3 regions of the Achromobacter sp. D7-1 genome follow, and region 2 is predicted to be linked to each of the others. Evidence: predicted binding sites of a transcription regulator. Region 2 holds the regulator's gene; each other region holds the start of a gene.

Region 1 (3,276 bases), on a different contig from region 2:
CCGGCTGGCTTGCGGCGTTGCCCGGCGGGCAGGCCCGCATGCCCGTGCCTGATGGGTCCGCCGCCCCGGCAACCACCTACCCAGCAATGCAAACTCCGACGACAGAATCCGGCGCCACGCCTGCCAGCCAGAACCAGCTGCATCGCGTGCTCAAGGCGCGCCACCTCACGATGATAGCGTTAGGTGGCGCCATCGGCACCGGCCTGTTCGTGGCCTCCGGCGCCGCCATCGCCCAGGCCGGCCCGGGCGGCGCGCTGATGGTCTACCTGGCCATCGGCCTGATGGTCTACTTCATCATGACCAGTCTGGGCGAACTGGCCACCTTCATGCCGGTATCGGGCTCCTTCTGCACCTATGCCTCGCGCTATGTGGATGGCGGCTTCGGCTTTGCGCTGGGCTGGAACTTCTGGATCAGCTGGGCCACGGTCGTGGCGGTGGACGTGGTCGCCGCGCAACTGGTCATGGCGTACTGGTTCCCCGACACGCCCGGCTGGATCTGGAGCGTGGCCTTCCTGGCCCTGACCTTCGGCCTGAACGCCTTCTCCGCGCGCAGCTTCGGCGAGGCCGAATACTGGTTCGCCATCATCAAGGTCGTCGCCGTGCTGTGCTTCATCGGCGTCGGGCTGGCGATGCTGGTCGGCATCATCCACGGCGGCACCACGGTAGGCCTGGCCAACTGGACCATCGGCGACGCGCCCTTCGTGGGCAACGCGGCCACCTGGGTGGGCGTGGCAATGGTGGTGGCCTATTCGTTCCAGGGCACCGAACTGGTGGCCGTGGCTGCCGGCGAATCCGAGAACCCCCGCCGCAACGTGCCGCGCGCGATCAACCACGTGTTCTGGCGCATTCTGCTGTTCTACGTGCTGGCCATCCTGATCATCGGCCTGCTGCTGCCCTATACCGACCCGCAACTGCTGCGCAACGAAGTGGAAGACATCGCGGTCAGCCCCTTCACGCTGGTATTCCAGCACGCGGGGCTGCTGTCGGCGGCCACGGTGATGAACGCGGTGATCCTGACCTCGGTGCTGTCGGCCGGCAATTCCGGCATGTACGCGGCGACGCGGATGCTGTTCAACATGGCGGTGGAAGGCCAGGCGCCCGCCCTGTTCCGGCGCGTCACTCGCAGCGGCGTGCCGCTGTACGCGCTGATGGCCACCGCGCTGCTGGCCTGCCTGTGCCTGTTCAGCCTGGTATACAGCCCCAAGGCGGTCTACATCTGGCTGCTGAACTTCGCCGGCATGACCGAATTCATCGTGTGGCTGAGCATCGCCGTCAGCCATTACCGCTTCCGCCAGGGCTATGTGAAGCACGGCTACGACACCGCCGACCTGCCCTACAAGGCCGGCCTGTTCCCCTTCGGCCCCCTGCTCGCCTTCGTCCTGTGCCTGCTGGTCACGCTGGGCCAGAACTACCAAGCCTTCCTGCAGGACCGCATCGACTGGATCGGCGTGATCTCCACCTACCTGGCGATTCCGCTGTTCCTGGCCTTGTGGATCGGCCACCGGCTGGTGCGCAAGTCGCACTGGATCCGGTACGAGGATATGCGGTTTTATGGGCTGGATCTGGATCGCGCGGCGGGGACGGAGACCTCGGTATCTACTGCGGAGAACGCCCGGGCTTGACCGTGGATCCGCGTGCCTGAAGCGACTAACATCGCACTCAACACGGCCCACCCCTCTGCATCGAAAGGTGTACGGGTGGGTTTTCTTTTGGGCCACGGCGTTACCGGCGCAAAACTATTCGCGGCACGCTCCGCCCCTTTTAACTACTGTATATACATACAGCTATAATGATGCATCGGCCACTACCCCGGTTCCTGCCATCCAGGAACCGATTGCCATGCAGTCCCCAGAACGTATCCATCCCGCGTTGTGGCGCGCCACCCAGTTGGCCCAAAGCGCCGCCCGCACCCTGCCCACCGGGCATGCCGCCCTGTCCGCCGAGCTGCCGGACGGCGGCTGGCCGCTGGGTTCCCTGATCGAATTGATGGCCCCGCACCCCGGCATCGGCGAAATCCGCCTGCTGCGTCCGGCGCTGGCCCAGCTGGAAACACGCCGCGCCATCGCCCTGGTGCAGCCGCCGCACGCGCCCCACATCGCCAGCTGGATGAGCTGGCGACTGGATCCGCGCCAATTGCTCTGGGTCGCGCCGGAAAAACCCGTGGACGCGCTCTGGGCCGCCGAACAGATCCTGAAGAACGGCAGCTGTGGCGCCCTGATCTGCTGGCTACCCCACGTGCGCCCCGAATCCCTGCGCCGCCTGCACCTGGCCGCCCAGGCCAGCGACCTGCTGTTCATCGCCGTGCGCCCCAGCAGCGCGGCGCAGAACGCCACGCCCGCCCCCTTGCGGCTGGCGCTTGCGCCGGCCGCGGGCGGCCTGTCCGTGCACATCCTGAAGCGCCGCGGGCCTGCCTGCGACACCCCGCTATACGTGGGCCTGGAATCGGGCGCCACCACACCTGTTACTCCCCGCCATGCGCCTCTGGATCGCCGCCTTCCTGCGCTGCCTGCCGCTGGACGCACTGCGCCCGCACTGGCCGCTTGAGGGGCAGGCGTTCGCGGTCCTGGAACAGGAACGCGTCGCCGCCCTGACGCCCGCCGCCCGCCGGGCCGGCGTCAAGCCGGGCATGCGCCGCGCGGGCGCGGCCGCCATCGCCCCCGAGGTCGAGCTGCTGCCCCGCGATGTCCAGGCCGAGGCCGAAGCATTACAGGGCGCGGCGCTGGCCTTGCTGCAATACACCCCTGAAGTCGCGCTGGCCGACGGCGACACCCTGCTCCTGAACGTAGGCGCCAGCCTGATGTTCTTCCGCGGTCCGAAGGCCCTGCACCGCAGGGTGGCCGCCACCCTGCACGCGCTGGACCTGCGCGCCTCGCTAGGCATGGCGCCCACCGCCGCCGGCGCCTGGCTGCTGGCGCGCAGCCCCGGCCGGCGCGCGCCCCGGCGCACCCTGACCCTGCCCACGCTGACCCGGCGGCTGGACGCCCTGCCGCTCACCCTGCTGCCGCAGGCGCAGACCCGCCGCGACTGGCTCGACGACATCGGCTGCCATACCCTGGCGGACCTGCGCGCCCTGCCGCGCGCGGGCCTGCAACGGCGCAGCGCCCCCGAACTGCTCCAGGCCCTGGACGCCGCCTACGGCCAGGCGCCCGAACTGCACCGCTGGATCGAACCGCCACACCAGTTCTCGCGCCGCATCGAACTCACCGACTACGTCGAGCACACCGACGCGGTGCTGACGGTGGCGCGCCGGCTGGCCGAACAGCTGGGCGGCTGGCT
Region 2 (3,276 bases):
GACTTCGACCTGTCCGACGTGATGTTCGTGGCTACCAGCAACACGCTGAACATTCCGCCGGCCCTGCTGGACCGCATGGAAGTGATCCGCCTGTCGGGTTATACCGAGGAAGAGAAGATCCACATCGCCCGCGACCATCTGCTGCCCAAGCTGATGAAGAACAACGGCGTGAAGGATAGCGAACTCACGGTCGACGACAGCGCGCTGCGCGACATCGTGCGTTACTACACCCGCGAAGCCGGCGTGCGTGCGCTCGAGCGCGAAGTGGGCAAGATCTGCCGCAAGGTCATCAAGCAGTTGCTGACCCAGAACGACCGCGCCAAGGCTGAAGGCAAGACCGTCGAGGTCAAGCCGGTCAACGTCACGGGCGACAACCTGAGCGATTTCCTGGGCGTGCGCCGTTACGCCTTCGGCATGGCCGAAAAGGAAAACCAGATCGGTCAGGTGACGGGTCTGGCCTGGACCGAAGTCGGCGGCGATCTGCTGACGATCGAAGTCGCGGACATGCCGGGCAAGGGCGTCATCCAACGCACCGGTTCGCTGGGCGACGTGATGAAGGAATCGGTCGAAGCGGCCCGCACGGTGGTGCGTTCGCGCGCCCGCCGCCTGGGCTTTGCCGACAGCGTCTTCGAGAAGCACGACATGCACGTGCACGTGCCGGAAGGCGCGACACCCAAGGACGGTCCGTCCGCGGGTATCGCGATCACCACGGCCATGGTGTCGGCCTTGTCGCGCATCCCGGTGCGCGCCGACGTCGCCATGACCGGCGAGATCACGCTGCGCGGCGAAGTCCTGCCCATCGGCGGCCTGAAGGAAAAGCTGCTTGCAGCTCACCGTGGCGGCATCAAGACGGTCTTGATCCCGGAAGAAAACGTCAAGGACTTGGCGGAAATCCCGGACAACGTCAAGAACCACCTTGAAATCGTGCCGGTGCGCTGGATCGACAAGGTGCTGGAAATGGCCTTGGAGCGTCTGCCGGAGCCCCTGGCCGAGGAAGAGGCCGTCAAGGAACCCCTGGTGGCCAAGCCTGCCGAACCCGGTTCGACCGATCCGGTGCTCAAGCACTGATGAACGCCTGGAGGACGCCGCCCTCGGGTGGCGTTTCTCCAAGACAGGGCCTTCAACAAAAAACCCCGCCAAGAAAATCGGCGGGGTTTTTTTACGTAGTGCGCGGACGCAGAACGCCGGGGTCTAGTGCAGTGCGTGTGTGCGGATCAGGCCTACTGCAATGCCCTCCAGCGCAAAATCCTGGCCGGCTTCGACCACAATGGGTTCGAAATCGGGGTTTTCGGGCAGGAGTTCGATGTGGCCGTTCTGGCGCTGCAGCCGCTTGACCGTGACGTCGTCGCCCAGGCGAGCCACCACGATCTGGCCGTTGCGGGCTTCCGAAGCCTTTTTTACGGCAAGCAGGTCGCCTTCCAGGATGCCGGCATCGCGCATGCTCATGCCGCGGACCTTGAGCAGGTAGTCGGGCGCCTGAGCGAACAGGTTGGGGTCTACGCCGACTTCGCGTTCGACGTGCTCGGCGGCCAGGATGGGGCTGCCCGCAGCCACGCGGCCGACCAGGGGCAGCAGTAACTGCGCCAGGCCCGGCATCGGCAGCGAGCTTTGCGTGGAAGTGGGGGAGGCGTCTTTCAGGCGGATGCCGCGGGAGGCGCCCGCCGTCAGTTCGATGGCGCCCTTGCGCGCCAGCGCCTTGAGGTGATCTTCCGCTGCATTGGGGGAACGGAAACCCAGGGCCAGGGCGATTTCGGCGCGCGTCGGCGGGAAGCCGGTGCGTGCGACGGTCTGCCGGATGAGGTCCAGGATTTGTTGTTGGCGATCAGTGAGTTTGCTGGCCATGGCGATGATCCGGTGCTAGCGGACTGTACATATATACAGCGCCATTCTGGGGGACGCAGCGCAAAAAAGCAAGCCAGCCCGCGCCAAAAGAAAAAGCCGGCCCGCGCCAAAAGAAAAACGGGACCCGAAGGTCCCGTTCCTGGCGGCAGGCCCGGATAGGCCTGTGCGCGGCAAGTGGTCTTAAAGCACTGCTGCGATGCCCTTGGCGACCTTGTCGATGTTGCCGCTGTTCAGCGCGGCGACGCAGATGCGGCCGCTGGACACGGCGTAGACACCATGCTCTTCGCGCAGGCGATCCACTTGCGCGGCGGTCAGGCCCGAGTACGAGAACATGCCGCGCTGCTGCAGCACGAAGCTGAAGTCCTGCTTGCCGCCGTGTTCCTTGATCTTGTCGACCAGTTGCTTGCGCATCTCGCGGATGCGGTCGCGCATGCCGGCCAGTTCCTCTTCCCACATGGCAAAGAGTTCAGGCGTGTTCAGGACCGTCGACACCACCGTGCCGCCGTGGGTGGGCGGGTTGGAGTAGTTGGTGCGGATCACGCGCTTGAGTTGGCTCAGCACGCGGGTGGCTTCGTCCTTGCTGCCGGCCACGACCGTCAGCGCGCCCACGCGTTCGCCGTACAGCGAGAACGACTTCGAGAACGACGAGCTGATGAACATGGTCAGGTCCAGATCGGCGAACATGCGCACGACCGAGGCGTCTTCGGTCAGGCCGTCGCCGAAACCCTGGTAGGCGATGTCCAGGAACGGGACCAGCTTGTTTTCCTTGACGACGGCGGCGATCTGCTTCCACTGGTCGGGGGTGGGGTCCACGCCGGTGGGGTTGTGGCAGCAGGCATGCAGCACGACGACGGTCTTGGCGGGGGCGGCCTTCAGGTCGGCCAGCATGGCGTCGAAGTTCAGGCCGCGGGTGGCGGCGTCGTAGTACGAATAGGTGCCGACCTCGAAGCCGGCGCGCTCGAACAGGGCGCGGTGGTTTTCCCAGCTGGGATCGCTGATCAGGACCTTGGAGGTCGGCAGCAGCTGGCGCAGGAAGTCGGCGCCGATCTTCAGCGCGCCGGTTCCGCCCAGGGCCTGGGTGGTCAGCACGCGGCCGGCGGCGGCCAGCGCCGAATCCTTGCCCAGCAACAGGGCTTGCGCGCCGGTGTTGTAGCCGGCGATGCCTTCGATCGGCAGGTAGCCGCGGGCGGCGGCGGCTTCGATGCGGGCGGCCTCGGCCTTGCGCACCGCGCCCAGCAGGGGAATGCGACCCTGATCGTCGTAGTACACGCCCACGCCCAGATTCACCTTACCGGGACGCGTATCAGCGTTGTATTGTTCGTTCAGGCCAAGAATGGGGTCGCGCGGCGCGAGTTCGACGGAATCGAAAAGGGTGCTCATGGGAGTCTGATGAGGTGGGTGGACGCAGTACAGGCTGCTGTGGATAATGAGGGG
Region 3 (3,276 bases), on a different contig from region 2:
AAGGCCCGCCCCGCCCGCCGGCTCGCTTTTGGAGAATCCGCCGCGACGGATTTTCATAGGCATACGGACAAGCCCTGAACAGGGCTGCTCAATCCTCGTCGCCCTCGCCCAGTATCCGGCGGATCACGTCATGCGCAAAGCCGCGGCTGGCCAGGAAGCGGGCCTGCTTGGCATAGGCCGCACGGTCTTCCGGCTTGGCGCTAAAGCGCTTCTTCCAGACCTCCAGCGCGCGGTCGTACTCGGTGGCCCGCAGCTGTTCGCGCAATTCGGCGACCTGGTTGTCGTCCACCCCGTGCTGGCGCAATTCCTGCACGATGCGCGCCGCCCCCTGGCGCGCGGCGCGCCGATGGACCAGGCTTTGCGCAAAACGCTCGGTGGACAGCCAGCCTTCCTTTTCCAGGGCATCGAGCACGGCCTCGACCTCGGCCGGATCCTCGGCGTGGGCGGCAAGCTTGCGCGCCAATTCCTCGCGGGCATGTTCACGTCGCGACAGATAGCCTACGGCCCGCATCTTCAACGAAGGCCCCTTGCGGGCTGTTTGTCCATCGGCATCCGGGCCGTCCTCGGCCGCAGCGGCGCGGCGCCCGCGCCGCACACTGCCCGCTTCCGAGCTGCGGCTCCATGAATCCGGCGCCTCGCCGGATTCCACTTCCTGCTCGCGGCGCGCATCCGACGTGCGGCGCAAGCCCTGGGGCTTGGCCACGGTTTCGAATTCATCGTCCAGCTTGGCGCGTAGGCGTTCGGCTGTAGCGGGCGGCGGTTTCCAGCTCATGCGTATCCTGCTTGCTATGCATAACGGCAGGCCCGTCCTGGCGCCTGCCGCACATGTTCGGGCTGCCCCGACGAGATATGCGGGCCGCTGGCGGCAGATATGAATCCGCTGCGCAAGGCCCGCCCCCGATCCGATTACTCTTCGGCGGTGTCTTCCGCGGTCGGCACGAACTCGGCCGCGCGGCTGACGATGCCCTGGTTCTCGCGGACGCGGTTCTCGATTTCGATGGCGAGTGCCTTGTGCTCTTTCAGGTACTCGCGGACATTGTCCTTGCCCTGGCCGATGCGGTTGCCGTTGTAGCTGTACCAGGCGCCGGACTTGTCCACGACGTTGGCGGCCACGCCCAGGTCGATGATTTCGCCTTCGCGCGAGATGCCGGCGCCGTACATGATGTCGAATTCGGCCTGCTTGAACGGCGGCGCGACCTTGTTCTTCACGACCTTGACGCGGGTTTCGTTGCCGACGACCTCGTCGCCCTTCTTGATGGAACCGATGCGGCGGATGTCCAGGCGCACCGAGGCGTAGAACTTGAGCGCGTTGCCGCCGGTGGTGGTTTCGGGGTTGCCGAACATCACGCCGATCTTCATGCGGATCTGGTTGATGAAGATGACCATGCAGTTGGTCTTCTTGATGGTGGCGGTGAGCTTGCGCAGCGCCTGGCTCATCAGGCGGGCTTGCAGGCCGGGCAGGGAATCGCCCATTTCGCCTTCGATTTCGGCCTTGGGCACCAGCGCGGCCACCGAGTCGATGACGATCAGGTCAACCGAACCGGAGCGCACCAACGCATCGGTGATTTCCAGGGCCTGCTCGCCCGTGTCCGGCTGCGAGATCAGCAGGTCGGCCAGGTTCACGCCCAGCTTGGAGGCGTATTGCACGTCCAGCGCGTGTTCGGCGTCGACGAAGGCGCAGGTGCCGCCCAGCTTTTGCATTTCAGCGACCACTTGCAGGGTCAGCGTGGTCTTGCCCGAGGATTCCGGACCGTAGATTTCAACCACGCGGCCACGCGGCAGGCCACCGACGCCCAGCGCGATGTCCAGCCCCAGGGAGCCCGTGGAAACCACCTGGATGTCATGCGAAACATCGTTGTCGCCGTAGCGCATGATCGAGCCCTTGCCGAACTGCTTTTCGATCTGCGAAAGCGCGGCGGCAAGCGCCTTGGCCTTTTCCGATGCGGCGGCCTTGGTGGTTTTGTCGTCCATGTAGAGTCCTGTCTGTAACGTATCTGGTGTCTAGGGAAGTGCCGCAGGTTTAGGCGGGTGCTTTGAGCAACGGGTCAGATTATGGCATCGGATTATACTGTACATAAAACCAGTGTGCCAGTGTTTTGCACGTATACCCTGAGTGGCAAGCATGGCGCCCTATGCCAGAATGCCAGACGAACCCGGCGTTTTGTCCCCTTTGCGCCGCGGGGTCTTTTCTCACTGTAGCCCATGCGCATCCTGATCGCCGAAGACGACAGCATCCTGGCCGACGGCCTGTCCCGTTCGTTGCGCCACAATGGCTACGCCGTGGACGCTGTGCGCGATGGGCTGGCGGCCGATTCAGCGCTGGCGGCCCAGGCGTTCGACCTGCTCATCCTGGACCTCGGCCTGCCGCAACTGGCCGGGCTGGAAGTGCTGCGGCGCCTGCGCGCCCGCAACTCCGCCCTGCCGGTGCTCATCCTGACGGCGGCCGACAGCATCGAGCAGCGCGTCAAGGGCCTGGACCTGGGCGCCGACGATTACATGGCCAAGCCTTTCGCGCTATCCGAGCTCGAGGCCCGCGTGCGGGCCCTGACCCGGCGCGGCGCGGGCGGCGGCGCCACCATGATCAAGCACGGCCGCCTGCTGTTCGACCAGACAGGCCGCGTCGCCATGGTCGACGACCAGACCCTGGACCTGTCGGCGCGCGAAGTCAGCCTGCTCGAGATCCTCCTGACGCGCAGCGGCCGCATGGTCAGCAAGACCCAGCTGGTCGACCACCTGTGCGAATGGGGCGAAGAGGTCAGCACCAACGCCATCGAGGTCTACGTCCACCGCCTGCGCAAGAAGCTGGAACCCAGCGGCGTGAAGATCGTGACCGTGCGCGGCCTGGGCTACTGTCTTGAGCGGGACCAGGGTGCGGCGTACCTCGCAAGCTGAAGCGGCGCCGCCGGAAGCGCTGAACCAGGAAGCACTGGATGTCATGCGGGCGGGGGCCAAGGGTCCGAGCTTCGCGCCGCCGCAGCGCTCCCTGCTGGGCGAGATCCTGGACTGGATGCTGGCGCCGCTATTCCTCCTGTGGCCCATGAGCGTGGCCATCACCTACGTGGTGGCCCAGAACATCGCCAACGTGCCTTACGACCGCGCGCTGGCCAACAACCTCCACGTCCTGACCCTGCAGGTCCACGCGCAGGACGGCCGGGCCGTGCTGAAGATGACCGACACCGCACGCGAGGTGCTGCACGCCGACGAGACCGACAGCGTGTTCTGGCTGGCGCTGGGCAGCCGCGGCGAATACCTGGGCGGTGACCGCGCGCTGCCCCT

The links. The regulator LexA, encoded in region 2, represses DNA repair genes until DNA is damaged. The targets are predictions, from matches to a motif close to ACTGTATNNNNATACAGT.
Region 1: imuA (translesion DNA synthesis-associated protein ImuA) is a predicted target of LexA. The motif match lies at 1,768-1,785, and genes of this name have one in related genera.
Region 3: recA (recombinase RecA) is a predicted target of LexA. The motif match lies at 2,068-2,085, and genes of this name have one in related genera.

The regions. Positions count from the first base shown of each region.
Region 1 covers NZ_JCBAMT010000031.1:53,894-57,169, forward strand. The annotation lists gene AC6LKD_RS15480 (amino acid permease) at 87-1,622, shown strand; gene imuA (translesion DNA synthesis-associated protein ImuA) at 1,840-2,544, shown strand; gene AC6LKD_RS15490 (Y-family DNA polymerase) at 2,474-3,276, shown strand, end outside.
Region 2 covers NZ_JCBAMT010000007.1:6,832-10,107, forward strand. The annotation lists gene lon (endopeptidase La) at 1-1,068, shown strand, start outside; gene lexA (transcriptional repressor LexA) at 1,192-1,842, opposite strand; gene AC6LKD_RS04795 (amino acid aminotransferase) at 2,023-3,222, opposite strand.
Region 3 covers NZ_JCBAMT010000052.1:3,287-6,562, reverse strand. The annotation lists gene AC6LKD_RS20770 (hypothetical protein) at 1-2, shown strand, start outside; gene recX (recombination regulator RecX) at 89-772, opposite strand; gene recA (recombinase RecA) at 907-1,971, opposite strand; gene AC6LKD_RS20755 (response regulator transcription factor) at 2,203-2,892, shown strand; gene AC6LKD_RS20750 (sensor histidine kinase) at 3,008-3,276, shown strand, end outside.